Linked DNA regions of Planctopirus limnophila DSM 3776. The protein of the gene in region 1 interacts with the protein of each later gene in a pairwise test. Links are inferred from orthologs where the notes say so. Each region holds a gene or a part of one and is shown in the gene's direction. Other genes may lie near its edges. The genes, in order: pepT and tpiA.

Region 1 (15,496 bases):
ACATCCGACCCCTGCCACCCTTTCTTCCCTCTCCCACGCAGACGCGGGAGAGGGTTCCAGACTAAGGACATTGCCCCAGAATTTGGGTGTGAATAAGCCTGTTACAGTTCGGTCAGGGGCAGGTGGAACGTCTTGGCGACGGCGGCATTCGTCACCTGACCCGCATGAATATTCACGGCCCGATTCAACCCTGCATGGCCTTTGCACGCCGGCAACACGCCCTCTTTCGCAATCTTGAGGATGTAAGGGAGTGTCACGTTACACAGTGCATAGGTACTGGTACGGCCCACTGCGCCGGGCATGTTCGTGACACAGTAGTGCACAATGCCATCGACGACATATGTCGGGTCGGAATGTGTCGTTGGCCGAGTCGTTTCCACGCATCCGCCCTGATCGACAGCCACGTCGATAATCACTGCTCCATGCTTCATGTACTTCAGGTCTTCGCGAGAGACCAGATTGGGTGCTCGGGCACCTTCCACCAGCACAGCTCCAATCACCAGATCGGCGAGCTTGAGCTGCTGCCGGATATTATGTCGGTCACTGAAGAGCGTATTCACATTGGGAGGCATGATGTCTTCAAGATAGCGCAGCCGATCCACGTTGATGTCGAGAATCACCACGTCGGCCTGAAAGCCTGCAGCAATTCGAGCCGCATTCTTCCCGACCACACCACCACCCAGAATGGCAATATGAGCTGGTGCCACACCCGGCACTCCCGCCAGTAAAATCCCGCGGCCCAGTTGTGGCCGTTCGAGATACTTGGCTCCCTCCTGAATACTCATACGGCCAGCGATTTCACTCATGGGAGTCAACAGCGGTAAATCGCCCTGCGGCCCACGCAAAGTTTCATAGGCTATCGCCGTCACTCCACTCTCGATCACATTTCGAGTGAGCGTCTCACTGGCGGCAAAGTGAAAGTAAGTGAAGATCGCCTGGCCAGATCGCATCAGAGGGAACTCAGCCGCCTGTGGCTCTTTGACTTTGACGATCAGATCCGCCTGATCCCAGACTTCTTTCGCACTTGCCACAATCTGGGCGCCAGCCTCGGCATACTCTTCGTCTGAAATCCCACTGCCGACTCCCGCTCCCGCTTCAACCAGCACGGTGTGTCCAACACGCTTCAATTCCTCGACACCTACGGGGAGCATGGCCACGCGATACTCATCAACCTTCACTTCTTTCGGAACACCCACCCGCATGATCGCCCTTCCGCTCTAGCTCAATTCTGAAATGAACGCCTTGTCATTCCACTATATCGGTCATTGCCATTGTGGGCGATGTCAACAGATGCCGAGAGGGCGAGATTCATAGGATCTCGACCTCGACCTCGACCTCAATGACCAACAAAAAACCGTTCATGGCGTATCCACCACGAACGGTTCAAAAATCAGCCATCGTCAATCAACGACATGAGTGACCTGGAATTACTCCACGCCGATGGCCTTCACAAGATCGAGACCATTGAATGTCGAGCCACTGGCGTTGGTGTATGAGCCCATCGAAGGGACGAGAATCAGCTCGCCGATTTCCAGGTTCGGCAATTCCTGATCACGGCTGACCACATCTGTGGAATCGCATGTCGGGCCAGCGACCACACAGGGGAAGCAGGGACGATCCAGATGATTTTCGGCCATCAGGTTGAAATCGGTGTGATCGTAAACCTTGCCCGAGAATGAACCATAAAGACCATCGTCGATGATGTATTGTGTCGCTCCGTTAGGACGGACAGACTTCCCGATCACACTGGTGATCAAAGTCTGCGTATCCGCAGAGATCACACGGCCCGGCTCAGCAATCACCCGCACAGGCAGGTCGCCAAAGTGGATTTCGAGTGACTGGCGGACGATATCGCAATACGTTTCGAGGCTGATGATCGCTTCACGATAGGGAGCGGGCATCCCGCCACCAATATCGAGAATCTCGAGATCGATCCCTTCGCAGGCAGCGTCATCAAAGATCTGCCGCACTTTGGCCAGTGCACGGTCGTAGTCGCCTGGCTCCAGAGTTTGTGAACCCACATGGAACGAAATGCCACGAACATTCATGCCCAGCTCGCGTGCCTGACGGAGCAGATCAACCGCTTCGGAAGGAGCACAACCAAACTTGGCCGAGAGGTTGATCATGCTGGAAGCTGACGACATGGCGACTCGCAACAGCAGGCCGACATCAGGCGTCAGGCGATGAACTTTCTTGAGTTCTGTCGCATTGTCATAAACGAACAGACGCACGCCGGCTTCGTAGCAGGTCATGAGATTATCGACCGTCTTGCAGGGATGGGTGTGCAGCATCTGCTCGGGAGTAAAACCTGCCTGAAGAGCAGCTTTCAGTTCACCGACAGAGCAGATATCCACAGAGCCACCCAGCCTGCGCAGCGTGCGGAGAATGGTCAGGTCAGGATTACTCTTGGCAGCGTAGAACAGCTCCACACCAGGAAGACCTGCCTGAAGAATTTCATAGTTCCGAGCGACAACCGAGCGAGAGACACACATGAGAGGTGTGCCATACTCGGCGGCGAGTTCCTTCGCCTGCTCGAAAGAAACGACAGGTTCAGCAACGCGGTAGCCAACAGCGGATGCAGTACGGTCATCAAGAATTGCAGCCATGACAACGCTCCAGCAGGTAAACGGCAATCTTTTGCCGGTGGGGGATGCGAACGGGAAAAAACGGGGCGAGAAACTTCATTTCACTCCATGCGGCTGAAGACATTCGTTTGGTCTCTGCTCTGCGACCTGAGTGGCTGAGAAATCTCAGTCACTGAGAGTCGCACGACTGTCTGGAGTTCAAACCTGCCAGATCACTGAAGTTCGGGCATTGTGCTGAATTGCTTATTAGCAATTGAGTCACTGAGATTCGAAAACCAGGCAGAGGTGACAGAATCAGAAGGTGTTTGGAAGATCGCCTGTTGTTCAGCCAGTAACTGGCTGCCAGAGAAGCGTCAAACAGTAAACCTTCTGTTCAACCTAAAGAACGCCGTCCGCGAGATAGCTCACTGCAGCGACCGTTTGTTTACCCCCGCCGGCTGCGGGCAGCGGTATCATCGCTTGAGGAGGGGTGTTCGACTCAAAAGGCACAATGAACCATCCAGCCGAAGTGCATGAGTGCAGGCGGAAAGCCGAGTGCGTTTGCTGATACCTGTGGCCAGCGTCATCACCTGATCAACCAAGGCCAGCGAGCGAATGGCCGAATCATGGCGAATCGCTGAGGCCCGGCGGCGGTAGACAACACTGAGACGCCCGGAAAACATGCGGGCATTCATCGCCGAGAGCCAGCGACGCAGACCACCAATACCCAAACCCGACTCCGCAAAGCTCAGCGGAGCTGGCAAAACTGCCGGGGTGTGGATTGTCATGGTCTGTGGCATACTCGGTTTGACCCTAAGTTGAGTGTTTCGACTGCGGGATAATACGAACACAAACCGCCTTGGCCAAGATAAACCCGGACAAAATTCACCAAGTTCGGGAAAATTCGTCCGGCAGAATCGGCCAGAAGCCCTCTCCAAGGAGTCAATCTCGCCGATCCAAGCACCTGGCCTAGATGAAAACGTTGTTTTTCCCGAGAAAGATCAATCGCTCTGACCAGGAATTAGGTGTCCCGTAACATTCGCCGAATTCTCATCACGAGATTTCGACCGCCAGACGAGGGGAAAACAAGTCGATTTTCAAAAAAATACAGTGGCCAGTACACGCCTGGCCACTGCGAAATCGATTTATCTTCTGGAATTCGTCCCAACTTGGACTGCAAATGGCCGGAAAGGGACTATTTCCGTTCTGTCAGAGGCACAAGTTCTTCCCTTCGCGGCAAAACCTGTCGCTTGAAGGCGGTCGAATTGCTCGAAACCCACGGTCTCGGCCCGAGAGCTTCACGAGCAGGCTCTCTGGCAGGTTCAACGGCGGCCACTGATTTTTCAGACACCGACGAAGCTGTCTGCCGCTGGTTGTCGTCCACTCGGAGTGAAACCGGCAGACGCTGCGACTGAGAGTCAACCTCTCCCATCAGATAGGTCATGAACGTCTGGCTGGCACGATTCAGAACCACAATCCGACTGTTATCTCCCGCACCACCGCGTGGACGCACAATGCAGATGATTTCCGCATCGGGCGATTGATTCATCAATGCGGCCTCAGCAGCGGCATTCGTGCCACTGTTATTACTACCCGCAGCACCTGAAACTGCGCGATTGTTACCACCCCCAGCCATCAGGATGTCACCCATGGCTTCAGACGAACTTCCTGCATCAGCCGTGCGGGCGGCACTGGCGACAGCCGTATTCGCCCGGCCTCGACCTTCTCGTCGAACGAGAGCACCCAGCCGATGCTTTTCGAGCATGGTGCAGATGGGTTCCAAACCGGCATAAAGACCACGGCGTTCTTTCGTATCGGCAGCAATGCACACACCAGCCAATTGACCATCGGCTCGGAACAGCCCGCCACCGGAGCGACCCTGAATCGGCACTCCTGTGCATTCAATGTTTTCCGGCCCGTTGTAACGGTTGATGGCTGTCACCTTGTGACTTTCGCGTGAAGGATTGGCGCCTCCACCGCAGCCAATACTGAACATCTCTTCGCCCGGCCCGAGTCTCACATCCACAGGGGATAGCCGGGCCAAAGAAACGGCCTTTTCGGTGGGAATCATGATCAGACCCACATCCGCATCGAGATTGAAATCCATCACTTCGCCAAGGTAGGTCCGAGGACTCCCTTGAGCCTGGAAGACATCCACTTCGACAACAGGCTTGGATTTCAGATCACGGAAAATATGCCCGCAGGTGATGATCGTCGTGCGGCCAGCCTGGCTATCGACAATGGTTCCCGATCCATAGTTCGACATTCCACCCTGGCTGTCGCGAACTCGAATACGCACACTGGCCAAAGTGGGATCAACATGAGCCACTGTCATTTCGGCATCGTCTTCTGCATTGTTCCCGCGAAAGAGTTCGTTGGCGGGAGCTGCCGGTGGCTTAGGTTCTGCAGGAATAGAAGGATTGGCCGATCGGGTCAGGCCCATGCCTTCGCTAATCGAATTGAGAATTCCAGTGCGGGGAGCGGCGGGGGCATTGCGAGGGTTGGAGACAATTTCTGCTTCCAGACGCGATGATTCACCCAACACCGTGGTGGGTACGCCGTCGGCATCGAATGGTGAACTATTGGTCTTGGGCAGTGGTTTTGAACCTGGAACTGCCAGTCGCTCCTGCTGACCACGTGCGAGTTGTGAACCCTGCACGGCCTGCTCAGCCATCCGTCGCAATTGAGCTTCGTTGGTCATGCCGACAATGCGATTCACTTCTTTGCCGTCGATCACGAGGATAAATGTGGGCATGGAATCAACGCGAAACTGACGGGCGAGATTGGGTTCCTGATCCACATCCACTTTGCGAATCGCATAACCTTGTCTTTGCAGTTTCGAGACAATCGGGCTCATCTGCTGACAGGGCCCGCACCAGGAAGCGGTAAAGTCGAGTACGACAGAGTTGGCCGGTGTCCCTGCAGCTTTCAGCGTCTGATTCGAACCCCCCAGACCAGCCGGCCATGTCGTGGGACAGACAATGGCAACCACGGCGGCCACTAGCAAGGTCATCGTGAGAGCCATGGCACTCGCGAGACCTGCTGTGCGGGAAAGTTTGCCGTGAACGAAAAATCGAGAACTGCGGATTGTCGCTGGAAGCTCAGGCTCAAAAGCAGAAGCAACCGGTACTTCCGGAGTTGTCGCCTCGGCTGTTGCATCCGCTTCAGCAATGATCGAGCGATGGGACAGGGCAATCTGCAAGGCATGGGCCTGTGTCTTCGCAGGCTTAGAAACTTGATCGTGAGATCGAGAATGCAGAGATGACTTATTGGAAGATTCAACGCCCGATTCAGAGACTACGGCTGAGCGGGAAACTCTCGATGCTTCCTGAGTCAGCTTTGTCTCAGGGAGGGAGTTCACCTCCGCAGGCCGACGGGAGCTATCGGCAACAGGCACCGGTTGATCAGCCGATGGGATTTCTCCGTACCAGCCGGGAACCTGTCCTGCAAACGACTCGGTCGTGGGCGAAACATGGCGTGCAATGGTCGAATCTCGATCCATGCAAGGCCTCCTTGCCTTGTTCGACTTGTAAATCTTTCCAGAACGATTGGTAAAACTTACTAGCGTTTTTACCAATCGCATCTGGCCCGAAGTGATCGTCATCCATGACTCGCAACTTCGGCGAAGCATGCGGAAGTTATCCTCCGCAACAATTTAGCTCAAGACAAACTTCTGCAGACACCTTTTCCGAGGAGCATGTACTGAACATTCAACTCGTGGAAGCGACGGCAGAATCTGCCGAAGAACCATAACAGCAGCTCGCGTGCCAGTTGCTTCGATTGCCTTGTTCATTCGCTTTTTCTGAGAAACACAGTCACGCTAAGCCGTATCGTTTCTGCATAGTGAGCTTCGTTTGCAAAGGTTGTCCATGACTCCCGCTACTTGCCATTTTCGAGATGAACTCCTGGAACGATTCTTGCGCTATGTGCGCATCGAAACGACGGCGGACGAAACCAGCCAGACTGTTCCCAGCACCATGAGCCAGCTCGATCTCTCCCGACTGCTGTTCGCGGAATGTGAGGCCATGGGGTTGGCCGATTGTTCGATGAGTCCTCACGGGGTCGTCATGGCCACAGTCCCAGCGACCATTCCGGACGGAGCCGGGGGGAAGAAACTTCCCGCGATTGCCTGGATTGCTCATGTCGATACTTCACCTGAGTACAGTGGGAAAAACGTTCAGCCCATTGTGCATCGCCATTACGATGGCCGGGACATTCATCTGCCAGCCGACCCTCGGCAGATCCATCGCCCTTCCGAACAGCCCGAACTGGCTGCTGCCGTGGGACACACCATCATCACGACCGATGGCTCGACACTGTTGGGTGGCGATGATAAAGGGGGCGTGGCTGTCATCATGCAGGCTGCGCGAGAACTGATGCGCAGTGATCTTCCCCATGGGCCGATCCGGCTCTGCTTTACCTGCGATGAAGAAATAGGCCGCGGCACCGATCATCTCGATCTGGCGGCTCTCGACTGCATTTGCGGCTACACACTCGATGGTGGTGGGCAAGGTGTCGTCGATAACGAAACATTCTCGGCTGATCAGGCCGTGATCACTGTCAAAGGGGTCAACACCCACCCTTCTGTCGGCAAAGGAGTCATGGTCAATGCCATTCGTATTCTGAGTGAACTCATCGCGCGCCTGCCTAAACTCGCGGTTTCACCAGAAACAACCGACGGCCGCGACGGGTTTATTCATCCTTACCATCTCGAAGGGGGAGTGGCCCAAGCTTCCGCCCGGCTCATTCTGCGAGACTTCGAAACCAGCGGATTAGCAGCACAGGCCCGGATCCTGCAATCGATCGCAGAGTCGTTGAAGGTCGAATATCCGCGTGCCACGATCGAAATCGCGATCCATCCGCAGTATCGCAACATGCGCGACGGATTGGCCAAAGAACCCCGAGCTGTGCCGAAGGCTCTGGCTGCCATGAAAGCCGCCGGGATCGAACCGATATTGAGTATCATTCGTGGCGGAACGGATGGTTCTCTCCTTACGGCTAAAGGTTTGCCTTGCCCGAATCTCTCGACTGGCCAGCATAACCCGCATTCGCCACTCGAATGGGCCAGCCTCGATGAAATGGAAGTGGCTGTCAAAGTACTGATTCAGCTCGCTATCGAGTGGGGTAAGCTCGAATAAGCCGTTCGTCATCGCGTCACTGCAAAAAGTCAAGTCGCCTGGAAAAGTGAGCCTGCTGTGTTCTCAGAGCCACCTCGATTGCTGCAGTTATCGCCAGTGGATCATGTTGCGGTGGCAACACAGAATCTGCCAGCGGGTTCTGTGACGCACGAAGGCCAGGAACTTCTCATCAGGCAACCAGTGCGTGCCGGGCACAAGGTGGCCTTGCTTCCGATCGCAGCAGGAACACCCATTCTCAAGTACGGCCAGCCATTCGCCATCGCTTCACGAGATATTCTGGCAGGCGAACATGTGCATACTCACAATGTACGAGTGATGGGGCCGGAGGATTGCCAGCAATTGGCGAAGCCGAATTCAGCCAGTTCATCTCATGATCGATCAACAAGCCCGACAACCCATGTTGAAAATGAGATGACGTTTGCCGGGATTCGGCGGCCTGATGGCCGGGTGGCCACGCGAAACTATGTGGCAGTTATCGGCACAGTCAATTGTTCTTCCACTGTGGTGCGAAAAATTGTGCGTGCCATTTCACAAGATCTTCTGAACCAGTACGAAAACGTCGATGGAGTCATCCCGCTGGTGCATAGTGGTGGCTGTGCCATGGAGTTTGGCGGGACAGATCATCGGCAGCTGGCACGCATTCTGGGTGGATATGCCAGGCATCCCAACATTGGAGCCTATCTTCTGGTCGGGCTGGGCTGTGAAACAGGACAGGGATCTTTTCTGATCGAACAGGAAGGACTTGTGCAACTGCGGCGTTCCGGTGAAGTTCAGCAGTCGGCACCACCATTGCTGGTCAATATCCAGGAAGCGGGTGGAGTCCGCCGAACGATTGAACGCGCGCTGGCGGCTTTAAAAGAACTTCTTCCCGAAGCAAACAAGTGCCAGAGAGAATCGATCCCCGCCAGCGAACTGGTGATGGGTTTGAAGTGCGGTGGCAGTGATGGCTTCAGCGGCCTGACGGCGAATCCAGCACTTGGTGTCGCCAGCGATCTGCTGATTTCTCAGGGTGGGACAGCACTCCTTGCGGAGACGCCGGAAATATTTGGTGGCGAGCATCTTCTGGCATCGCGATCGATCGATTCAGAAGTCTCTCAGAAGTTACTTGATAAAGTCGCCTGGTGGCGTGCCTACGCCGCTAAGTTCGGCACCACGCTCGATGGCAACCCGTCGTTTGGGAACAAAGAGGGTGGCCTGACGACGATTGTCGAGAAATCGCTCGGAGCGATTACCAAAGGTGGTGCTTCGCCACTGGTCGATGTCCTCGATTATGCCGAGCGGGTTCGTCATCGCGGGTTGAACTTTATGGATTCACCCGGCTACGACCCTGCCAGTGTGACCGGCCTGATTGCCAGTGGTGCCCATGTCGTTTGCTTCACCACAGGCCGGGGAAGTTGCTTTGGCTCCAAGCCCGCTCCTACTCTCAAAATTTCCACCAACACCTCGTTATTCGAGCGACTTTCGGAAGAGATGGATTTTGATGCAGGTCGCGTCCTTTCCGGAGCTTCGATCTCACAGACAGGCCAAAATCTGCTACGGAAGGTTCTCAAAGTCGCCAGTGGTGAAAAGACCTGCAGCGAGCAGCAAGGCTTCGGAGACGATGAATTCTTCCCCTGGACTCCCGGGCCGGTACTGTAACGACCTCATACCATCACAACTTAGCGTGATCGCGAGCCAAGGGTGGCCACGCCATCCGCATGTGGCTTTTGAACCCTCGCCCGCGTCTGCGTGGGAGATGGCAGGGTGAGGGTCTTCTGCATTTCTCTTTGTTGAGTGATGCAAAAATTTTGCTTCTACGTAACTTGCACCGGTGAGCGGATTACTACAACAGCCAGTCGAACTGCAGCCAGTCTTTGAACAGGAATTCGAGCCGCATGGTCAAGAGTGTAATTCGGCCCATGACGGTATAGGCGAATGATGCACCGAAGGTGATCATCAGCACAAAGACTCCCATTCTCGACAGCCTGCCAAACGCCCCGCGATGCTCAATTGAAAAGATGAAGTAGCTGAGACTGCTGATCACGCAGGCAATAATCGACGTATTTCGCAGCGAGAGCAGCCAGTCGATTTTGAGTGGTGCACCGGCTTCAGCACTGTTCGGGACCATCACGACCAGTGGCAGGATGGTGCTTCGAATCTGCTCGACAAAATCTGATTCGATAATCAAGACCAGCCTCAGCCCTGCCATCGTTCCCACAATGAGAGCTAACGGCCACCTTGCCAGCCAGCTGAATGAAGGGATCAGTCGGGCCAGCAGCATGGCTCCGAGAAGTAATGGAAACAGTGCGGAGAGATCAGGAGCGGTATACCCGAAAATCCGCCACGAGCCTGGAGGAATCTGCAAACCAGGGAGCACTGTCGCCTGAGCCAGATCCGGAAGCAACTTCGCGAAGACCAGCGGCACCAGACTTGACCAGAAGGCGACCACAAACCAGTAGCCGGCAGAGACACCCACCATCAGCGACTCGGCCAGTTTGTAAAACATGTTGTCGCGAAAGAGCGATGAAAAGACAGCCAGCGTAATTGCTGCCGCCAGCCAGACTCCTAACGTTCGTTGCCACGAGATAAAACCTTTGGCCTTCTCTTCGTCCGTGGCATTAGGTTTCAACTCGATATAATCCGGAATCAGAGTGTTGTTTTTGGCCTTAATCGTTTGGGCTTGAACGTAGACTGTTCCGTAAAGACCTTGCTTATAAACGCCCCAGCCCACCAGAAAACAAAGGCCAATAACCATCAACGAGATTTGAAACTTCCACCAGAAATCCCGCGGAGGACTGCCCGCGACTCCTAGATCTGTGGAAGATGCCATATCGGCTGACTGATTCATGCCGGCCCTCCTTGAGCAGGAGTGACATCGGCTCGATGAGAATTTGCACCCACACCATAAACATTGAGCGGGAAGCAGCGCGAGAGGACGTACAGAATATTGCCAGTCACAATCAGGCAAATCATCAACAGATGGGCCCACAGTTGTGGCCCCATACGCTGTAAACCTTCGTTGAGTTTGGGCTCTGCAAACCTGGGATACTTTTCAGAAAGAGCGGCTTCGTATTCAGCGGCTCCTTTAATCGCAGCGAGAATCCCCAGCACGCGATCCGGAATGTAAGGGTACAACTGCGGGCCTTGCACTCCAGTGCAACCAACCGCCATCGGTGTGCGTGTGGTCGTGGTGGCATATTGCACCCATTCCTTGGCCCCCGGATAACCTGCCGAAACATTCAGCAGCAGATCAAAGTCCTTTAGCTTATGGATCCCTTCCATCATCGGAATGTTTTCCAGACTGGTTCCTCGGGCATCCGTGGGAAAAAGGGCGCGAAGATTGTCTGCCACCTTCTTGATGGCGACCACCTCGCCGGCCTGATAGCCCAGAAACATCCAGTCTTTGCCATATTCGAGATTCTTCTCGGCGAACTCATCATTCAGGACTTCATTGGTGTTCTCATTGATCAGCGGGGATGCGGCTGGCCAAAGCGTCATCAGATAAATCTTGTGCCCCCGGCTGGCGAGATGACGGAGGAACGAAACCGCCATCGGATTCAGTTCGGCTGCAGAGGCCGGGTCGTAATCCATCGAAACCAGCACGCGTGAGCCCGGCTTCAACTCTTCAATATGATTGAACACCGCTTTGACGTTCGCAGTCGGCTTTTCCGGGAATGTTGCCTTAGTGAGGACAGGAATACCCACGGCCAGCAGCATCAACAGAAAAATCCAGCGGCGATCAATATTCGCTGCCCCCAGCTTGGCGAGCAGATGACCCCAATGCAGGGGCTGTCGAGACGACGACGATTGATCATCGTCTGCCTTCGAAGTTGTTGGCCCTGAGGGTGTGGAGGACATACCGTTCTCTTTGTCGGACATCTCGCCCGGAGGCTTGAAAGCGCTCCCTCACGGGCGAGTCATATCATGTTCAGTACGCTAATCGGTTGCTCGCGTGGCCGCTACTGCCATCCGTGCAAAATCAGCCACACACCAGTCAGTTCTGATCTGTAACGGTCTGTACTCTGTTGGCTGGTCGTAAGTCGTTAAGGCCGCTCGGCTGCAATCTCGGGAATCTCACGAATCCAGATGTTGCGGAACCGGACAGGATTGCCATGAAACTGTAATTGGAAAGGAGCCTCCGGTGGATGGGCCTTGTACTTGGGGGGAGAATCCCAGGCGGTCATGCCGAGAATTTCCGTGTGGTTCTGAATCAAGACACCATTGTGAAGAACGGTCACATACCCGGGTTTAAGCAGAGCCCCTTCAGCACTGAATCGGGGCGCATTGAAAATGATGTCGTAACTTTGCCACTCGCCGGGTTTGCGGGAGGCATTGACCAGAGGTGGCTTGGTCTTATAGAGCGAACCGGCCTGACCATCGAAGTAAGTCGGATTTTCGAACGAGTCGAGAATCTGAATCTCGTACTGACCCATCAGATAGACACCGCTGTTGCCTCGCCCCTGGCCTTTGCCTTCGACCTTTTCGGGAGTGGCCCATTCAATGTGGAGCTGGCAGTCACCAAAACTCTCTTTCGATGAAATCCCCCCACCCTTAGCAATGGCATAGCCATTTTCAATGACCCACTTCTCGCCACCCTGAAACTGATCAAGACTTTTGCCATCAAACAACACCAGGGCATCGCAGGGGGGATCGCCGGGATTTGTGCCAGGTGTCACGACAACAGGCTCAGCCCAGCGAATCCCGCTCACCCATTCGCCAGAACTCACGATTCCCGCACCGGCGACCAGCACGGCACAACTGATCATGGCAACTCTGACAAAACGGGGTCGATTCGTGCCCCAGCAAGACAACTTCATGATGACCATCCCTCTCAGAAAACCAACAATGACTCTGATCACGGCAGCATCTCACTATGGCCCATTTGAGGCCTGACCTCAAGAATTGAGTGTGAAAAGTCTTCTGGACGAATCTGCGAGATCTATTGAGCGAGGTTCGTTGTGGCAGGTATCTGAACCAGACAGGGGATCAGTCGCGAAAGCAGGGGCTTGCTCGTCGTGTGGAGGAGATGTCAAAATCGAGGCCATCGCGGGCAATCCCTGATACGTTTTCTATGACCTGACAGCGTTCGATGTGATGTATGCAATGTGCCATGCTTGCGGCTCTGGGCAGGCATGCCTTCGCAGGTCACAACGTGCTGTTGTTTACTGGATAACTTACGAGGTTGATCAGATCGCTACTTCCCGTGGAAATTCACATTTCATTGCAGGACAAACAGATGCCAACAGGGCTCGGACGGAATTGCGATTCGGTTGATCTGCTGCACCCCCTCCATGCGTTGACGACTCTTTGCCTGGTGCTGACAGGCGTGATTGTCTCCAGCGGTGTTGCTGCGGCACAGACTGGGCCAGAGACACCCGCAGCCCGAAATGTGGCCTATGTCGAAAATGGCCATCAGAGGCAACGACTGCACGTCTACCTGCCAGCGACCGGAAAGAACTGGCCACTCGTGATCTGGATTCATGGTGGCGGCTGGGAAAGTGGAAATCATGACTATTCACCAGCGCGTTTTCTCGTGAATGAAGGGTTTGCAGTAGCGAGTATTGGCTACCGGCTTTCGACGGATGCTCCCTTTCCGGCACAGATTCAGGACTGCAAGGCTGCCATTCGCTGGTTGAAAAAGCAGGCCCCCAGGTTCGGCTACAATCCCGAGCGTGTCGGTGTCTGGGGTCAATCCGCCGGCGGTCACCTCGCCAGTCTGGTAGGAACCACCGGGGCCGATTCGATCTTTGATGTGGGTGCAAATCTTGAAAGTAAAAGTAACGTGCAAGTAGTGATTGATTTCTGCGGGCCGACCGATCTTTCGCTCTATGGTCAATCGAAGGCCGATGACACTCTGGGAAGGCTGATCGGCGGACCGATTCAGAACAATGCTGCCAAAGTGAAGGCCGCCAATCCGCTGAGTTATATCCAAAAAGATCAGCTTCCCGCTTTTCTGATTGTGCATGGCGATCGCGACAACATCGTTCCCATCAAACATAGTGAGCTTCTGGTGAACGCACTCAAAGCCAATGGTGGCGATGTGACCTATCATATTGCCAAGGGAAAGCAGCACGATGTCCGGGAAAATGACACGCCCCAGAGAGTGACTGCCTTTTTCAAAGCGAACCTGCAGAAGTGATCTCTTTCGACAATGTTTAATCTCGCCAGATTCTTGAGACCTTGTTCTCTCAAAACCTGGGCTAGAACGAGGTGGCGACGAATAGCTTCGACAAGCGAGTTGGCAATGGTAATGATCAAGGCATGATTTATCTCGACCATAATGCCACGACGAAACCACTCCCTGAGGTGGTTGAAGTGGTTTCGAACTGTCAGCAGGAAGCCTGGGCCAATCCGGGTTCGCGCCATGCCATGGGCCGACGTGCCAGACGAGTTCTGGATGACAGTCGGGAATCGATTTCGAGCCTGCTCGGCGCCGCTCCTGAGGAATTGATCTTCACATCAGGAGGAACGGAATCAATCAATCTGGCGCTGCGAGGTCTCGTGGGAACCCGGCCCGGCGTCATTGTGATGGGCTCGGGAGAACATCCTGCCACCGTAGAAACCTGCCGCTGGCTGGCCATGGTGCAAGGTCACAAGCTGCTCGAAATTCCTGTCAATTCTCAAGGTGAGTTGAGAACACCCGACCAGTGCGAGATTCCCTGGGATGATGTCCGACTGGTGACGATTCTCTGGGGGCATAATGAAACTGGTGTGATTCAACCGATTGATCCATGGAGCCATGCCTGCCGCGATCGAAACATTCCATTGCATCTAGATGCCGTGCAGATGATTGGCAAAATGCCACTGGAAGAGGTGTCGTTTCGAAAGACCGGTGCGACCGCCATCAGTTTTGCCAGTCATAAGTTTCATGGCCCGCGCGGAATTGGGGGTTTGCTCCTTTCGCCAGCAGCGCGGTTAACACCACTGCTCACGGGCGGGCACCAGGAACGAGATCGCCGGGCGGGGACAGAGTTCACACCACTGGTTGCGGGAATGGCGAAAGCCCTGGAATTGTTTGCCCGGGAAGGAAGTTCCGCATATCAGCGCATGATCGAGTTGAGGAAACTGCTGGAGGATCATCTTCTCGATAGTTCTGCCCCGGCTCATGTGTTTGGAATCGAGGCTTCAAGCCGCCTGCCCAATACCATTCAAGTTGCCTTCGAAAATGTGCCAGCAGAGGCTTTGCTGGTGAATCTCGATCTGGCTGGTATCGCCTGTTCGGCTGGCAGCACCTGTGCCAGTGGTTCGATGGAGCCTTCCCCCATCCTGCTGGCCATGGGGGTGCAGCCAGAGCTTGCCAAGTGCTCGATTCGATTGAGCCTCGGGCGATTCACCACGCGCGAGGAAATCATGAGTGCGGTTTCCATCATTGCCCGCACTGTGCAGCGCTTACGGGATCAGGCTGCTCAATAGACTTAATGAGTTTTAAGCAATCGTGACCTGACCTCAGCAATATGAGCCGCACAGGCTTTGCGAGCATCGTTAAAGCCTGCGACTGTTCGAGATGGATCTTTGAGGTAACCGAGGACAATGGCTTCGGCTTTCGCAAGTTCACGGCAGACATCGGGAACTTCGCTCGCGATTTCCGGCGGTATGGTACTCACTCCATTGCGGTCGCCATGAAGCAGATCGCCGGGATAGATGGTGATGCCACCCACTGTGACAGGGACGTTGATCGCGAGGATATGGCAATACCCATGGGCAGCGATGGAGCCACTGGTAAAAGCGGGAAACTTGAGGGGAGCGACCTGATCGAGGTCGCGACCGGCACCAGAGGTGATGATGCCTTTGGCACCAAAACTTTGATAGGTCGTA
Region 2 (15,549 bases), 2.2 Mb from region 1 along the record:
ATCCCGTCAAGGCGACAGCGAGTCTTGAAACGGAAATCGAGAAGCTCGACGGTGAAATTGTGAAACTTCTCAACCAGAGAGCCTCTGCCACTTTAAAGCTCCTCGAAGCAGCCCCCGACAAAAAGGCTGTGCTCTTTGATCCTAAGGCTGATGATCTCCTCGCATTGAAGCTTGAAGAAAAGTCTTCCGGCCCTCTGCCTGCCCATGCTTTACGAGGCGTTCTGCGACAAGTTCTCAGCTCGATTCGCAACCAGGTTCGCACCCAGCGAGTGGCCTATCTGGGCCCGGCGTTCAGCTTTACTCACATGGCGGCTATTGAGCGTTTTGGTGAGGCCGCCGATCTGATCCCCGTGAATACGATTGCCGCAGTGTTTGAAGAGGTTAATCGAGGCCATGCCGACTTCGGACTGGTGCCCATCGAGAATAGTACAGATGGCAGGATCATCGACACTCTCGATATGTTCACTCGCCTGCCACTGCGTATCTGCGGGGAAGTTCAACTCGCCATTCATCACAATCTGCTGGGGCGATCTGCCCGTGGAGAAATCACAGAGATCTACAGTAAACCGCAAGCCCTTTCGCAATGCCGCGAATGGCTGAGTCGTAATATGCCTCAAGCCCGGCTGATTGAAGTCACCAGCACTTCGACAGCCGCTCAACTGGGACGTGATAAACCAGGTGCCGCCGCAGTTGCCAGTCGCCAGGCAGCCACGGAGTACGGATTGGAAATTCTGGCAGCGAATATTGAAGACAACTCGCAGAACATCACGCGGTTTGCTGTGCTTGGCGACCGTACTATGGCCCCCACAGGACAGGATCGAACCTCGATCCTGCTGCAGACAGCCGACAAGCCAGGGGCTCTAGCCAATGCTCTGGAAATCTTCAAACGGCTCAAAATCAACCTGACCTGGATTGAATCCTTTCCATTGCGTGGGCCCGAGAGCGGTTACATCTTCTTCATCGATGCCGAGGGGCACATGAAGGACACTCGTGTCAAGAAAGCACTTGATGAACTGACAACTCATGCGGTTCGCCTCGAAGTGCTGGGCTCTTACCCCTGCAGCGAACCGATTGACTGAAATATCTGAACGAACAGAGCCATTTTGAATCTGAAAAAATGCTGATCTCAGTTTGAGCAGCGGACTTTGATCTTCAGGCAAACGAACACGTTTAAGCTATCGATTTCATCTGCATCTATCGTTGTGTGAGGAAACACCTATGCGTCGCCTGTTTGTGGCTGGCAACTGGAAAATGAATACCAACCTTGCCAGTGGCAAAGAACTTGCCAAAGGTGTGGCTGCCGAAGCTCAGCGTCTGGGTGATGCGATCGACATTGCCGTTTGCCCACCGTTTGTCTATTTGAGCAACGTTAAAGCCGAGCTGGCAGGTTCGAAAGTGCAGCTTGGTGCCCAAAATACATGGTTTGCAGCTCCCGGTGCCTTTACGGGAGAAACCGCTGTTGAAATGCTCAAAGATATTGGCTGCTCCTGGGTGATTCTCGGCCACAGTGAAAGGCGTCAGCTGCTCGGCGAGAAGGACGAACTGATCAACAAAAAGATCGCAGCTGCGACTTCCGAAGATTTAGGCGTCATTTTCTGTGTGGGCGAACTGCTCGAAGATCGTCAGGCAGGGCGGACTGAAACCGTTCTGGAAACCCAGCTTTCAGGCGGACTGGCAAATCTGGATGCAGCCGTTCTTGGTCAGATCGTTATTGCGTATGAACCTGTCTGGGCCATTGGCACTGGAGTGACAGCCACTCCGGAACAGGCTGAGGGCGCCCACGCCTTCATTCGCGGCTGGTTAACGAAGCAGTACGGTGCCAAAGTGGCTGACAGCGTGCGAATTCTTTACGGCGGTAGTGTCAAGGCTGACAATGCCGAGGCCTTGATGTCTTTGCCGAACGTCGATGGGGCTCTGGTCGGAGGAGCCAGTCTGACAACTGCTCAGTTTGCTCCCATCCTGCAGGCTGCGGCCCTAGTGGCCTCGCGCTGATCAGTCTTTGATGATCGATTCCATTTTGAGGTAGATGTCTGTCTGAAGTCGATAACAGTGGATTTGCCGTCTCCGAGGCTTTCCCTGTCAATCTTGAGTTGAAACTATTATCCTCTTCGCTGATTTCCCTTGGGGATCACTTCTCAAAGGACACCTGGAGGTTCTGAAGGCAAAGTTATGGATTATCTCATTTACTTCATGATGACGTTGCTGGGCTTTGTGAGCCTGCTGCTGATGGCAATTATCCTGCTGCAACGTGGCCGGGGCGGTGGTCTGGCCGGAGCCTTTGGTGGTGCCGGCGGACAAAGTGCTCTGGGTGTGAAAGCCGGAGATCTGTTCACACGCATTACCATCGGGATGGCTGCCGTCTGGTTTGCACTGGCAGCCATTTGTGTCCTGCTCATGTCGCGTCCACTCTATAAAGACGGTTCTCGAGTTGAGAGAAAGCCCAGCGATTCTGCGATTACGAATCCCCTCGTAAAGCCTGCTGATCCCGAGGAGCCTCAGAGTACGACACCAGTCAGGACTCCAGCAGAAGGCACAACTCCAGCTGGAAATGCACCAGCGGCTGACGTCAAGCCGACGGAAGAGAAATCAACGGTCACGCCTCCTGCCTCTACGCCAGAAGTCCCCGTGAAGGAGACCTCAACTGGCGATCAAACATCTGCAGCAAAGACAGATGAAACCAAGCCTGTCGAGGCAAGTAAAGAAGCTGCCCCAGCAGTGACCACTCCTGCAGAGCCCGCCACCGGGACGGAGACTCCCAAGGCCGAAGAACCTAAGCCATAGCCACTGGTACAAGACTTGATTTACTCGGTGAACCAGTTTTTGCTTGAAACTGTCGCTCAGGGATGAATCATTGCGACTGCGGGCAGGATTGCGAGGTCTCAAACCGCTCCCTCAAAATCAGGATGATGTAAGAGTAGTTTTTCTGGCAATTGTAGACGGTAGACAGCAGCTATTGTCGGGAGTTGATGGCGTTGCTTCTGAGTATGACAGGAATCGGAATTGGCAGTGCCGAATCCGGAGAAGAGCGGTTGATGGTCGAGATTCGATCTGTCAATAACCGTTACTTCAAGCTCTCTCTACGCTCTCCCGATTGTTTCGCTGTCTTTGAACCCGAGATCGAGAAGACACTGCGCGACAGAATCAGCCGGGGAACTGTCAACGTTTCCATTCGTCTGGAAAGCCGAGGCCTGCCATCTGCCATCCGGATTCAGCAGGATGTTCTCAAGGGATACTGGTCGCAACTTCAACCTCTGGCAAAAGAGCTGAAGACCAAGCCTCCCAGACTGTCGGAGTTACTCACACTTCCTGGTGTCTTGAGTGATGAATCTCAGTCATCCACAGCAGCCGAAGAGCACCTGGCATTGCTCAAACAGGCGCTGTCGTCAGCTCTGGATGAGTTTGAGGCTTTTCGCTGCCGGGAAGGGGCGGCCATGCAGGCCGACCTCTGCAAACAGCAATCGCTGATCGTTGAAAAATCGCAACTGGTTCGCGAGACAGCACCTCAGGTTCTTCAGGAATACCGCGAGAAACTGCTGGAACGCATCAACCAGGTGCTCGCGAATTCTGCGACGCAGGTCACTCCCGCAGAAGTGGTTCGTGAAATGAGTCTGTTCGCCGACAAGTGCGATATCAATGAAGAACTCGCCCGCCTCGCAAGTCACTTCGAACAGTTTGAAAAATACTTGTGTGATCAGATTTCCCAAGGTCGAAAAATCGAATTTCTGCTTCAGGAAATGTTCCGCGAAATCAATACCGTTGGCTCGAAAGCCAATCATGCGGCGATTGCACATTGCGTGGTGGAAATGAAGGCGGCACTTGAGCGGATGCGAGAAGTCATTCAGAACGTCGAATAGGCAACCGGCTGTGTGAGATGAGTGAATTGCCCTGAGTTGTTGGAACTGAGTGATAGACTTTCCGCCCTTGAAGCCCACGGGATGCAGAGACAATGACAGTTGCATCAGAGCGTCCAGAGAGCACGGATTCTCTGCCTTTCCGGGTGGTCGTTCTTTCCGGGCCCAGCGGCAGCGGCAAGACAACAATTGTCCACCATCTGCTTGAGCAATCGCCAATTCCGCTCACCAAAGCGATCTCTGCGACAACGCGCCCGCCCCGAAAAGGTGAAATCGACGGCGAAGACTATTATTTTCTATCACATGAAGAATTTATGGCTCGGCTCCACCAGCAGGAGTTTGTCGAAACGGCAGAAGTCTATGGTGCTGGTTACTGGTACGGGACTTTAGTATCGGAAATTGAACGGGCACGAGCACTGAACTCCTGGTCATTTCTGGAAATTGATGTGGAAGGTGCTCTGCGAGTCGTGCAGCTTTACCCAGATGCGATTACAATTTTTCTAAAAACACCTTCACCAGAAATTATTGAGCAGCGACTCCGGGGAAGAGGCACCGACTCGGAAGAGACGATTCAAAAGCGCTTGAAGCAAGCTCATCTCGAACTTGCCCAGGCAGACCAATATCGCTACCAGATCATCAATGATCATCTGGATGCAGCAGTCCAACGCATTATCGCACTATTGCAAAATGAGGCCGGCACATGCTCGAAGAACTGAAAGAAGAAGCGATTGTCCGTAAAGTGGGAGGTCGCTTTAAACTCTCCACCCTGATTCAAAAGCGAATGGTGGCTCTCAATCGCGGAGCCAGGCCACTGGTCGACATCCAGACCAAGAATCCTATGGAAGTCGTTGTGCAGGAGATCTTGCAGGATAAGATCTTCCTGGATGCTTCCGGAAATCTCCAGACCGCACCCAGCGTTCCCCGAGAAATGGATGCGGGACCTTCTCTGGATGATCTGTAATCGATTTGTCCGACAATAATTTTCATCTCACCCCGGTTTGCCATCAGTGCAAAACGGGGTGTTTTTCTCGACTGAAATGCACAAGTCTGTGAGGTGCATCGAACTGACTTCGCCGCCTTTGATACATCCATGTGATGTCAAAAATCGCGAAGGAACCGATAGGCCATACTGGAACAAAGGTTCATCAAGTCAGCGTGCCATATCAGGTTAGAACTTAAACAGAGCAGGCGTCTTGCAGACTTGCCGGACGTTTTGTCGAAAACCCGCCCGATTGGAGGATTTTCTATGGCTGGATTCGAAGTCCTTCTGGGGGTGACAGGAGGCATTGCTGCCTACAAGTCGGCTGAACTTTGCAGCAAGCTGGTTCAACGCGGTGCTCAGGTCTCTGTAGTCCTCACTGAATCTGCCGAAAAGTTCATTGGCCCGACGACATTTGAAGCACTCACAGGGCGCCCCGTCATTCGCGAAATGTTCTCTCCACAGGAGCATTTTCGTGGTGAGCACATCGGCCTGGCTCAGCGTGCGAATGTCTATGTGATCGCCCCCGCCACAGCCAACTCTCTGGCGCAACTTGCTCATGGGTTTGCCCCCGATCTGGTCAGCACTCTTGCTTTGACAATTACCTGCCCCTTGTTTGTGGCCCCCGCCATGAACTGCGAGATGTGGGCCAAGCCTTCGGTCACTCGCAATGTACAACAACTCCGCGAGGATGGCGTACACGTTATTGAACCCGGGGAAGGCTGGCTAAGCTGCGGTCAAATTGGACGCGGCCGGATGGCTGAACCTGCAGAAATTCTTGCCAAACTACAAGCTCATTTCCCTGTCCTGGCCACATAAAATCTCAAAGGATCATGCTGATCAAGAGATCTGCCCGCTTGATCTTGTCCAGCGTTTGCCGAAGATTCAGTTGCGTTCGGAAAGACAGCGGACGGCTTCCTGCCAATGGCGGGTCAGCACTGATCGCTCGCTCCCGTCACAAGAGCGCAGGCAATCCTCCAGCAGTTGCACTGCCAACCCATAATGCCCGGCCTTGAATGCAATGAGGCCCAGATCGCGATGCTGATCAAATCTCCCCGGTAGAAGAGCTGTCAATCGCCTCTGAACCTGGTGGGCCAGTTCCCAATGCCCCTGCTTGACGTGGAGAACTTTCAGATTATTGAGCATGCGCGTCATGATTTCTCGCGGACGTGCAGGATCCATCATCGGCCGCACTTCGTCCTCTGGAAGTTGACTTAAATCGGTCAGCCATTCGAGGCATTCTTCCCAATCTAAAATCAGTCCTCCACGAAAGGCATCGACAAAAAGTGGGCCTTCCTCGCTCTCCAGCCTCAAGAGAAACTGGAGCGGTGCAGAGACACCTTGAAGTGGAATACCGATCGACCGGGCCACCTCCCACCAGACCAGTGACAGGCTGATGGGCAATCCTGTCCCTGTACTGACCACACGGTTGAGATAGCTGGCTTCTGCTTGATCATAGGCTGAACTACTACCATGCAGACCATGTGTTCCCGAAAGACATTGCGCGAGCGCCTGCAATTGATTTCGAGGATCATGTTTCCCGGAAAGCATCGACTGTACTTCAAGAGCACGCTTGGAGATCCACTCCAGCGTGGGTCGAAAGCTCAAACCTGGTTGAGCCTCTCGCGCCACTTCCAGGGCAGCAACTGTCAGATTGGCATTCCGATCCCGCTGAATCAGCTTGGTGAATTCAACATCATCGGGAAATACAAGCTTAAGGGTCATCGGAAAACATCCGTCCACAGAAGCACATATTCATGATTCGGACAAATACCGCTAACTGTTGGAATTCAGACTCTTCACGAAACAACTTGAACAGCTAGGGAGAGTCACCCTCTTACGTATCGTATCGCAATGTCTCCCTCACGCCCAAGTGAAAAAGGCTTCTATTCACCCACATGAACTCAGAGAGGCGACAAACCACACTGTCTTAACTGGCAGTCTCTTCCGGGGTGACTCTCAATTTTTCAAGAATTACCTTATTCCCCGAGTCATTGTATTCGACCTTCGACATAAAAGCTCTCATCAGCATGATGCCGCGACCACAGGGACGATCCAGATTTTCCTCGGCAGTCGGATCGGGAACATCGTTCCAGTCGAATCCCGGGCCTTCATCTTCGATCTCGATACTGGCAATCACATCGCTGACCGTGCAGGCAATTCGCACCCTTTTATCAGGATCCATGCGATTACCATGCTTGATGGCGTTGACCAGACCTTCTTCGAGGGCCAGCCGCATGCCAAACACATCTCTAGGAGAAAACTCCGCTGCTTCCATCGCAGCAATAATTTTCTCCTGAATGGCCTGACCTTCTGCGGTATCACTCGGAATCTGAATCTCGAACTGTTCATAGATCGGCATGGCATCACTGCTGTCGAAGAGAATCAGGCAATTACCAGACAAGCTTGAGCTTAAACAACTCGGCATTGATCGTCTGGATCAAAATCCAGAATGTCGACCTGGCAGACAACCACTCATAGCGCAACATCCATTGAATTCGAAAATGTGAAGCAGTTAGCGTTATGCACCAACGTCATGAGAACATTTTCGACGAGTTGCTGAGTGAACGTTGTTACCACAATCGCTTTTGAAGAAAGATCGTTCGAAGAGCACGGCCAATATTGTACTCAGTTTCCACTGCTCTCGATCAATGTCCCGTCCTTCAAGTTTACGATTGCTAACCCGCAAATCGACAGGTTACATCCCGTCGAGAGCTTGTTCCTGAGTCGACTTGATATCGAAAATCTTATCCAGGCGAGTGATCTGGAAGACTTCAAGAATTTCTGGGCGAATGGCGCAGAGCCGCAGCTTACCCCGTGCAGCTTTCACTTTTTTGTCCATCGTGATCAGTTTGCCCAGTGCAGCACTGGAAAGGTACTCGACAGTGGAAAAATCGAGCACGATCTTTTTGCGACCGTCTTCATCGACCAGTCCAAACATCTGATTCCCGATCAACTGAATGTTGGTCTCATCGAGAATCTTCTTATCGACAAACTTGGCCACGGTGACATCACCAACTTCTTCGATGTCCAGACGTCTTGTACTCGACATGGGTTTTCCTGATTTCGAATGAGACCGAGCCAGAACTGGCCAGAATGATCCTGGCAAACAATTCCAATATAGCTCGAATCCACTTCAAAAGATTCTGCTCTATCGGAATAAAACAATTGCCTCAATGGGGATCATTGTTTCATAGACTCAGCAAGTCAAGCGTTTTCCCGGACTTGGGTTACGACCGCTCCCCTCGGCCTGCTGCAATTGATCCCGTTTTCTGACTTTAACTTAGCGAACAAAGAGTCCGAGAATCCGCTCCAGCCAGCGTGATCCCTCATACCCGGCCTCAAAGGTGTCACCAGCAGATTGCAACGTGATTGGGCATATCCTGACTGACCATTCCGGTTGACGGAGACAACTGCGATTCAGATGACAACCGATGTTCAGCCTTTGAGGACATCGATCCTGCCACCTCAATAACAACCATTTTTGTCAATTTCCCAATTCATCTGACGACCATCTCGCAATATTTGTTGCCTGATTTTTGCAAATTTCTGCCTCAGTCTGTCAAAATCCCCTGAGGCAGCCAGCAGACCCGATTGACGCCGAAGCCTTCTGAATACACCTCTGACGGGTTGCCACAACATCCCCCAGTGCCGATACTTCAATCAGTACGATGTTTTTCAAGATGACCTTGGCCACATGGCAAGACATCGAACAGCTTGTATCTTCGGCTGAGAGTCTACGGATCAAATTCTGGCGAATGGACGAGAGCATGAGTGAGAATTTTGAAGAACGCCTTTCTCAAGCCATCCAAAGGGGAAATCGTCAGCGGGAAGAGGCGGGCTCACAACGAGCACGAGCAGCTCGAACGGACGAAGATTACCGCCAGCAGCACGGCGCCTTGCGTATCGAACTCTCCGATCAGATCGAATCGGCAATTCGCAAAATGGTCAAGCACTTCCCGGGATTTAACTTCCGGACGGTGATTTCGCCGGATGGCTGGGGCGCACATGCCAGCCGTGATGATGTCTCCGGCACCACTCGTCGTGATGTCACGCAGTTGTATTCCTACCTCGAAATTCTCGTGCGGCCCTACAACAGCTCTGCACGCATCATCGATCTGGTGGTGCGAGGCACCATTCGCAACAAAGAAATTCTTCGCAAGAACGAGTTCAATCTCCTCGATGAAGTGAACACCGAGCAACTGAAGAACGTCATCGATCAGTGGGTCGTGCAATACGCAGAACGCTATGCCGCCCAGGGATAGACCCGAACGTGACGCGGATCATCCCATCGGGGAGTTGAGCATCACTCGTTAAAGTTTAAATCGCTAAGTTCCAGTCCCACCGTTGTGAAATGAATGCAAGGATCGATTTCATGAGTCGCCATTCCAGCGTGACGAGAGTTCTCGAATCCGGGTTAATTGCGATTTTGCGATCAGATTCACCCGATAAGCTCATTTCGCTGTGCCATGGACTGCACCGTGGTGGAATTCAAATCATTGAAATCACCATGACCGTTCCCGGAGCGCTCGATGTCATTCGCCAGCTTCATCAGGAGTTGGGCTCACAGGTGCTCGTGGGAGCTGGCACCATTCTCGACCCGGAAACAGCACGACTGGCAATCCTCGCCGGTGCAGAGTTTCTGGTGACCCCCGCACTGAATGTCGAAACCATCCAGTTGGCCAATCGATATGACAAGTTGATTCTCCCCGGGATTTTAACCCCCACAGAATTGGTCACAGCACTGGAAGCCGGAGCGTCCATGGTCAAGCTTTTCCCGGCTGATGCCGTCGGGCCAACCTTTCTCTCAGCACTCACCAGACCATTTCCGCAGGCGATGATTGTGCCGACAGGTGGGGTCACTCTCGACTCTCTCCAGGCATTTGTGAATGCAGGTGCTGCTGCCGTAGGCCTGGCCACCAGCCTGATCGATCAGAAACTTGCACAGAGTGGCGATGCCACGGAAGCCGAGCGGAGGGCTCGCGCTTTTGTGGCAAAATATGCTGAAGTCCGCCGTAAATCCTGAGTGTGAAATTGATCATCGCCACCCGTAGACACTCAGCAAATACGGCTCATTACGATACGCTAAGTCGTTCTGCAGAAATCAGATTCGACCAAACTTCGGTCTGACCGTACACAGTTTGCCAACACCCGATGGATCGTGAGCTAGACTGCATTCGTGGTGCTGGAGAGGCTTCTCCTGGTTCTCGATCGACAATCAGGATTGCATGAAGTCGGCACCGCGAGTGAGTCGATACAGACGAAACGAATGTAGCGGAATTAGCGGTTGTATGGCGTGAAATGCCAGTTGAACCCAATTGATGCTGCTGATCTTTCGAGGTTCGACAAGCTGATATTTGGTAATCCTGAGTTGAGCGAGGCCAAAAATGGGCAGCTTTGTGCGAACGTGTCTGAGTCTCTGCCTGGTGGCAGGTCTGGCCACGTTTGCCTCCGCCGCGAATCCGATCGTAACGGCCAAGAACCGTTTTCGAATCCCGTTTAAGGTCGATCCTGCGGCTCTTCAGAGGATGAATGCGCAGGAACTGAGGCTGTATGTTTCATCAGATCGGGGGGCGACCTGGAGTCTGGCCCAATCGATTAATCCGGAAATTGGCAAGTTCGAGTATCAGTCTCCCGGAGACGGCGAATTCTGGTTCTCTGTCAAAACTCTGGATGGTGATAACCAGCTTCAGCCCAATGGCCGCGTGTTTGAGCCCGGCTTGATGGTCATCGTCGATACGCGTGAACCTCGTGTCGATCTCGCACTACAGGAAGTCCAGCAGGGCAAGGTACAGCTTTCGTGGCATCTCCACGACCAGAACCTTGATCCTTCCACACTCAAGCTGGAATACTCTCAACCGGGTGTTGCCGGTTGGCAAACAGTGAGTGTCTCTCCACGCTCTGCCGGTCAAACAACCTGGTCAGTCCCGCAGGGAGGAATTGTTGCCGTTCGTGGCTCAGTTCTCGATCAAGCCGGTAATCTTGGCCGAGGAACGATTCAATCGACAGTTCGAGGCGGCGACGGTGCTGGAAAAGCAGCCATGCCTGACACTCGACAACCGATTGCCAGCATGAATCGCGATATCTCCACGGAGACCGCCAATAACTCGATGACGGGAGCATTATCGACAGGTCCAATGATCCAGCCATCCACTGGCATGGTGGGTCGGCCAGTCTCCAGTGATGTGCAATCTCGTCCAGAAATCGTGAAGAATCCCTACACGACTGGGGCCGAAAACTTTGATGAACCTCCGGTTCAACCGACAGTCACACCGCAGCCAACTAATGCCAAAGTGGCTGGGATGGGTGCTGGAGACCCACTCTTCAAAGGCCGCATTGTTGCCACTCGCAAGTTTCAGCTGGCTTACAAGATCGACGACCTTGGGCCCTCGGGGATGAGTGCTGTTGAACTCTTTATCACACAGAACAATGGCCAGCAGTGGTACCGCTATGGTGAAGATGCCGACTTGAAGAGCCCGTTCGATGTTCAGGTTCCACAAGATGGCATCTATGGCTTTGAGATTCGAGTTCACAGTGGGGCGGGTTTATCGGCCGAGCCTCCACGAAATGGTGAAGCCCCTTCGATTCAAGTCAAAGTCGATCAGACAGCCCCCACATTAGAGCTGCTGGCTGTTGAACAAGGGCAGGGGATGCAACAAAACCTTGTGACAATCCGCTGGCGAGTCCAGGATGCCAACCTTTCGGAAACACCCATTTCGCTCTATGGTGCCGCATCACCGGCTGGCCCGTGGAATTTGATCAGCGACTGGCGACCAGATACAGGGAGCTTTCGCTGGGAACTTCCTCCCAATGGGCCGTCACAGGTCTTTGTCCGAGTGGTCGCCCGCGATGCGGCAGGGAACTTTGCCAAGGCCGAATCGACTCAACCCGTAGTGATTGACCTTAAGCGTCCGTCGGCACGCATCGTGGATGTGGCTCCCGGCATGCCCCGAGATTAATCGCGTGGTTGTTGAATTCCGGTGTTTGAACGAAGATGCTTCATCGAAGCCTTCTCCTGCACAGTGGAATTCTTATGCGAATCTTGATTACGGCCGGCCCCACGCGCGAATACCTCGACGACGTTCGTTACCTTTCCAATGCCAGCAGCGGCCGCATGGGTTACGCACTGGCTGAGGCGGCCATTGCCTGCGGCCATCAGGTGATTCTTGTTACCGGCCCAGTGGGCCTTACTCCTCCCAGAAACTGCCAGGTTCATCATGTGGAAACCACTGATGAACTTCTGGGTGCATGTCGTGAAGCGTTTCCAGCATGCGATGGTGTCATTGCGACGGCTGCAGTGTGCGATTATCGGCCGCGCGAGCGATTCTCCGGGAAACTGGCCAAGACAGGCGTTTCTTTAGAACTGGAACTTGTCGAAACAGCAGACGTGCTTGCCGAACTTGGTCAGACCAAGGCTCATCGCTGGATTATGGGATTTGCTCTCGAATCTGCCGAGTTTGCCCACCAGAACGCCCTGCGCAAACTCAAAGAGAAAAACTGCGACATCATCGTCCTCAATGGGCCAACAGCCATCGGCTCCAATACCAATGACGTCGAACTCATTGCCCCATCAGGCAACGCGATCGCACAATACTCAGGCAGCAAAACAGATATTGCCGCGCGATTGATCGAATGGATTGAGGCCCATCTGAGTCGCCAGTAAATCATCGCTACTCTTCCAGCGATGAAGCCGCTCGTTGATCGCCCACCAGATACGTTTGCGCTTCCCTCATCCCAGCCTTCTCCCGTCAGAACGGGAGAAGGAGTAAAAAAACCTCGCCGAGTTCTTTGCGAGGAGCGTCATGATTGCAGCAGTTCATGGCACGGGTCGATAACACCGGCTCATTGGGAATAACCGTTAAAGTACACACGAGATTCTGCCCGAGTCTGTGGCCTTCTGGCAGCATTTCTGACGGCAGGTGGTAATTTTGCATCGTAGGACTCCGTTTGAGTGTCTCTGCCAGATCGTTGAAAGACATCCGGCCCGAACCTCGAATCGAATGACGAGCCTGACGAATTGCAGTTTTCAATCACCTGTTTTGCTGGAATCGCCGTGGACTTCGCTCGCCTGCGAAATGACACGATTGCTTTGGGATTGCTGGCGCTCGCCGTGTTTCTCGGCCTGAGCCTTGTCAGCTATGACCCTGCCGATGCCGCCTCTCACCTTGTGCATCCTGCTCGCGCCGTCACCCAGAATCTTTGCGGTACCTGGGGCGCAACCATCGCTTTTCAATTACTGAGCAACCTCGGCTACGGAGCATGGATTCTGCTGCTCATGCTCGTGGTGATCGATCTTCGGCTATTCACGAACAGCAGTGCTGTCGATGCCCAGACGCATATCCCTGGTTATCTGCTGGGGCTGTGTGCTGTTTGCACCATGATTCAACTGGCAATCCCCTGGAGCGGGCCCAGTCTTGCCAGTGGTGCAGGGGGCTATCTCGGAACCATTTTTGCCGACCTGCTTTCACAACACTTCACATGGATGGGTACGTTTTCGCTGCTCATTTCCATGATGGTGGCCAGCCTGTTGCTGACAGACGAATTCCGCCTCATCGGGGTGTTGGGATCCATTGCGCTTTCCGTGTTTACGATTCCAGCCAGCCTCTTCTTCCGTAGAACGAAAGTGAAGGGGGCCAAGCCAGCCAGCAGCAACTTCGCATGGTTGAATCTTCGTCTCTTTAAGGCAAAGACAACTTCCGCCAAACCAACTGCTCACACTTTAGCAACCTCGATGCAGACAACATCTGCAGTGAGTGCCGGCCCGCAGGACGTTCTCGCACGCTTGCGAGATGCGGCTAACCCCGCAGCAGACCTTAATACTTTTCCAAACGTCCATCAGGTGAGTGCACTGGCCAGCGAATCACCATCCGCCACGATCTCTGAAATCTTCCAAAAGGTTGCCGATTCAGATGATCCGATTGGATTAGCTGCCTTTGACGACCCGACGGCTGCTTCGTCGTCGCCAGCTAATTCCGTTGAATCCGCACGTGTGATCAAGGTGAACCCGCCAGTCACGTTAACACCATCAACAACGACTTCACAGAGTCCGTTGACGACGACACCACCGACCTACAGTGTCAATCGCACCCAGCCTCAGGCCATCACAGCTTCTCAAGTCAGCTATGCCTTGCCCGAACATGCACTGCTGGAAGAGAGTGAAGCCTTCCCCTATGAACAACTCGCTCAGAAAGCCCAGATTTCGGCTGCAACTCTCGAAAAAACCTTCAAAGAGTTTGGCCTGAATGTCAAAGTCGTCGAGATCGACACAGGGCCGGTGATTACTCAGTTCGAACTGGAACTCGAGGCGGGGTTGCGTTTGTCAAAAGTGACAGCCCTTGCAGATGACCTTGCCATTGCGCTGCGTGTCCCATCGGTACGCGTCGTGGCACCCATCCCTGGCAAAAACACTGTCGGTGTCGAAGTCCCTAACGACATTCGCGTTATGGTACGCCTTAAAGAGTTGATTCAGTCTTCCCCGAAAGACTTTGAAGATAAACGGATTCCGCTCTATCTCGGCAAAGATGTCGGCGGTAAACCTCTTGTCGTTGATATGTGCAAGATGCCTCACCTGCTGATTGCGGGGCGAACAGGGACTGGAAAAAGCGTTTGTCTGAACACCTTGATTCTTTCAATCCTGATGACCCGACGGCCTGACCAGGTTCGCATGCTGATGATCGACCCCAAAATGGTCGAACTCAGCCCCTACAACCGTATTCCGCACCTCATGCATCCCGTCATCACCGACATGAAAAAAGCGGAGGCCGTGTTAGGCTGGGCCGTCGAAAAGATGGAAGAGCGCTACGACCTCCTGGCACGCGTTGGGGTACGACATCTCGACAATTACAACAAGCTCGGAAAAGCGAATGTTCTGGATCGTCTCGAAATCGATCCCGATTCCGAAGAAGCGCAGTCGATCCCTGAATCTATGCCTTACATCGTGATTATCGCCGATGAAATGGCCGACATGATGATGACCTCCGGTAAGGATGTCGAAGGGCACATTATTCGACTGGCACAAAAGTCGAGAGCTGTTGGTATTCATCTGGTTCTTGCCACGCAGAAGCCGACTGTCGATGTGATCACCGGTCTGATCAAATCCAACCTGCCGGCACGCATTTCGTTCCAGGTCGCCAGTCGCATGGATAGCCGAGTGGTGCTCGATGAAAATGGTGCCGACAAGCTGTTGGGCAACGGGGATATGCTCTATATGGCTCCGGGCACCAGCACACTTTCCCGTGCTCAAGGCACCTATGTGAGCGATGAAGAAGTCAACGGAGTCATCGAGTTCTTTGAAGACATGCCCACACAGTACGATCCTGAACTTCAGAAACTGAAAGTGGCCGCTAAAGAAGGAAAAGCGTCAGCGGGCGGCCCCAGTGCCGGTGAACGTGACGATCTCTATGATCAGGCTGTGGAAGTCATCATTCGCGAAGGCCGTGGTAGTGTCTCACTGCTTCAAAGAGCGTTAGGCGTCGGATACGGTCGCGGTGCAAGGCTGATTGATTTCATGGCCGAAGATGGCATCGTCGGCGGTTACAACGGCAGCCAGGCCCGCGAAGTGATCATGACCATGGAAGAATGGGAAGATCGTCGCGTCATGAAGTAACTTCCACAGGCAATCGACCCCCAAAAATCATATTTCTCCATGGGTCGATTTCTCTTGCGGAAGCACTTCATCGAACGGATGACAAATCCGTATTGCTGAATTTGGTGGTTTGC

The links.
Region 2: the proteins of pepT (region 1) and tpiA interact in binary tests that used the Escherichia coli proteins (3 or more experiments, as listed by UniProt). The link is inferred for Planctopirus limnophila DSM 3776 from one-to-one orthologs.

Annotation. Positions count from the first base shown.
Region 1 is NC_014148.1:4,874,411-4,889,906, reverse strand. What follows is about bases 5,689-8,567. They hold pepT (peptidase T), read left to right. Parts: upstream 5,689-6,433; coding sequence 6,434-7,702; downstream 7,703-8,567. Other genes in these bases: PLIM_RS19540 (UxaA family hydrolase), read left to right, coding at 7,814-8,567; PLIM_RS24620 (thioredoxin domain-containing protein), read right to left, coding at 5,689-6,066. In the rest of the region: ald (alanine dehydrogenase), read right to left, coding at 102-1,202; PLIM_RS19560 (type III PLP-dependent enzyme), read right to left, coding at 1,428-2,606; PLIM_RS19555 (hypothetical protein), read right to left, coding at 3,038-3,364; more of PLIM_RS24620, read right to left, coding at 3,760-5,688; more of PLIM_RS19540, read left to right, coding at 8,568-9,340; PLIM_RS19535 (hypothetical protein), read right to left, coding at 9,525-10,529; PLIM_RS19530 (hypothetical protein), read right to left, coding at 10,526-11,539; PLIM_RS19525 (3-keto-disaccharide hydrolase), read right to left, coding at 11,725-12,498; PLIM_RS19520 (alpha/beta hydrolase), read left to right, coding at 12,918-13,820; PLIM_RS19515 (cysteine desulfurase family protein), read left to right, coding at 13,943-15,094; PLIM_RS19510 (RraA family protein), read right to left, coding at 15,097-15,496. UniProt on the Escherichia coli protein: Cleaves the N-terminal amino acid of tripeptides.
Region 2 is NC_014148.1:2,661,216-2,676,764, forward strand. What follows is about bases 174-3,105. They hold tpiA (triose-phosphate isomerase), read left to right. Parts: upstream 174-1,218; coding sequence 1,219-1,992; downstream 1,993-3,105. Other genes in these bases: pheA (prephenate dehydratase), read left to right, coding at 174-1,079; secG (preprotein translocase subunit SecG), read left to right, coding at 2,170-2,781; PLIM_RS10595 (YicC/YloC family endoribonuclease), read left to right, coding at 2,967-3,105. Also shown: more of pheA, read left to right, coding at 1-173; more of PLIM_RS10595, read left to right, coding at 3,106-3,854; gmk (guanylate kinase), read left to right, coding at 3,947-4,567; PLIM_RS10605 (DNA-directed RNA polymerase subunit omega), read left to right, coding at 4,552-4,812; PLIM_RS10610 (phosphopantothenoylcysteine decarboxylase), read left to right, coding at 5,098-5,649; PLIM_RS22805 (SirB1 family protein), read right to left, coding at 5,716-6,555; PLIM_RS10620 (ATP-binding protein), read right to left, coding at 6,761-7,192; PLIM_RS10625 (STAS domain-containing protein), read right to left, coding at 7,529-7,882; PLIM_RS10630 (hypothetical protein), read left to right, coding at 8,601-9,095; PLIM_RS10635 (bifunctional 4-hydroxy-2-oxoglutarate aldolase/2-dehydro-3-deoxy-phosphogluconate aldolase), read left to right, coding at 9,206-9,856; PLIM_RS10640 (hypothetical protein), read left to right, coding at 10,230-11,789; PLIM_RS10645 (phosphopantothenoylcysteine decarboxylase domain-containing protein), read left to right, coding at 11,864-12,493; PLIM_RS10655 (DNA translocase FtsK), read left to right, coding at 12,884-15,436. UniProt on the Escherichia coli protein: Involved in the gluconeogenesis. Catalyzes stereospecifically the conversion of dihydroxyacetone phosphate (DHAP) to D-glyceraldehyde-3-phosphate (G3P).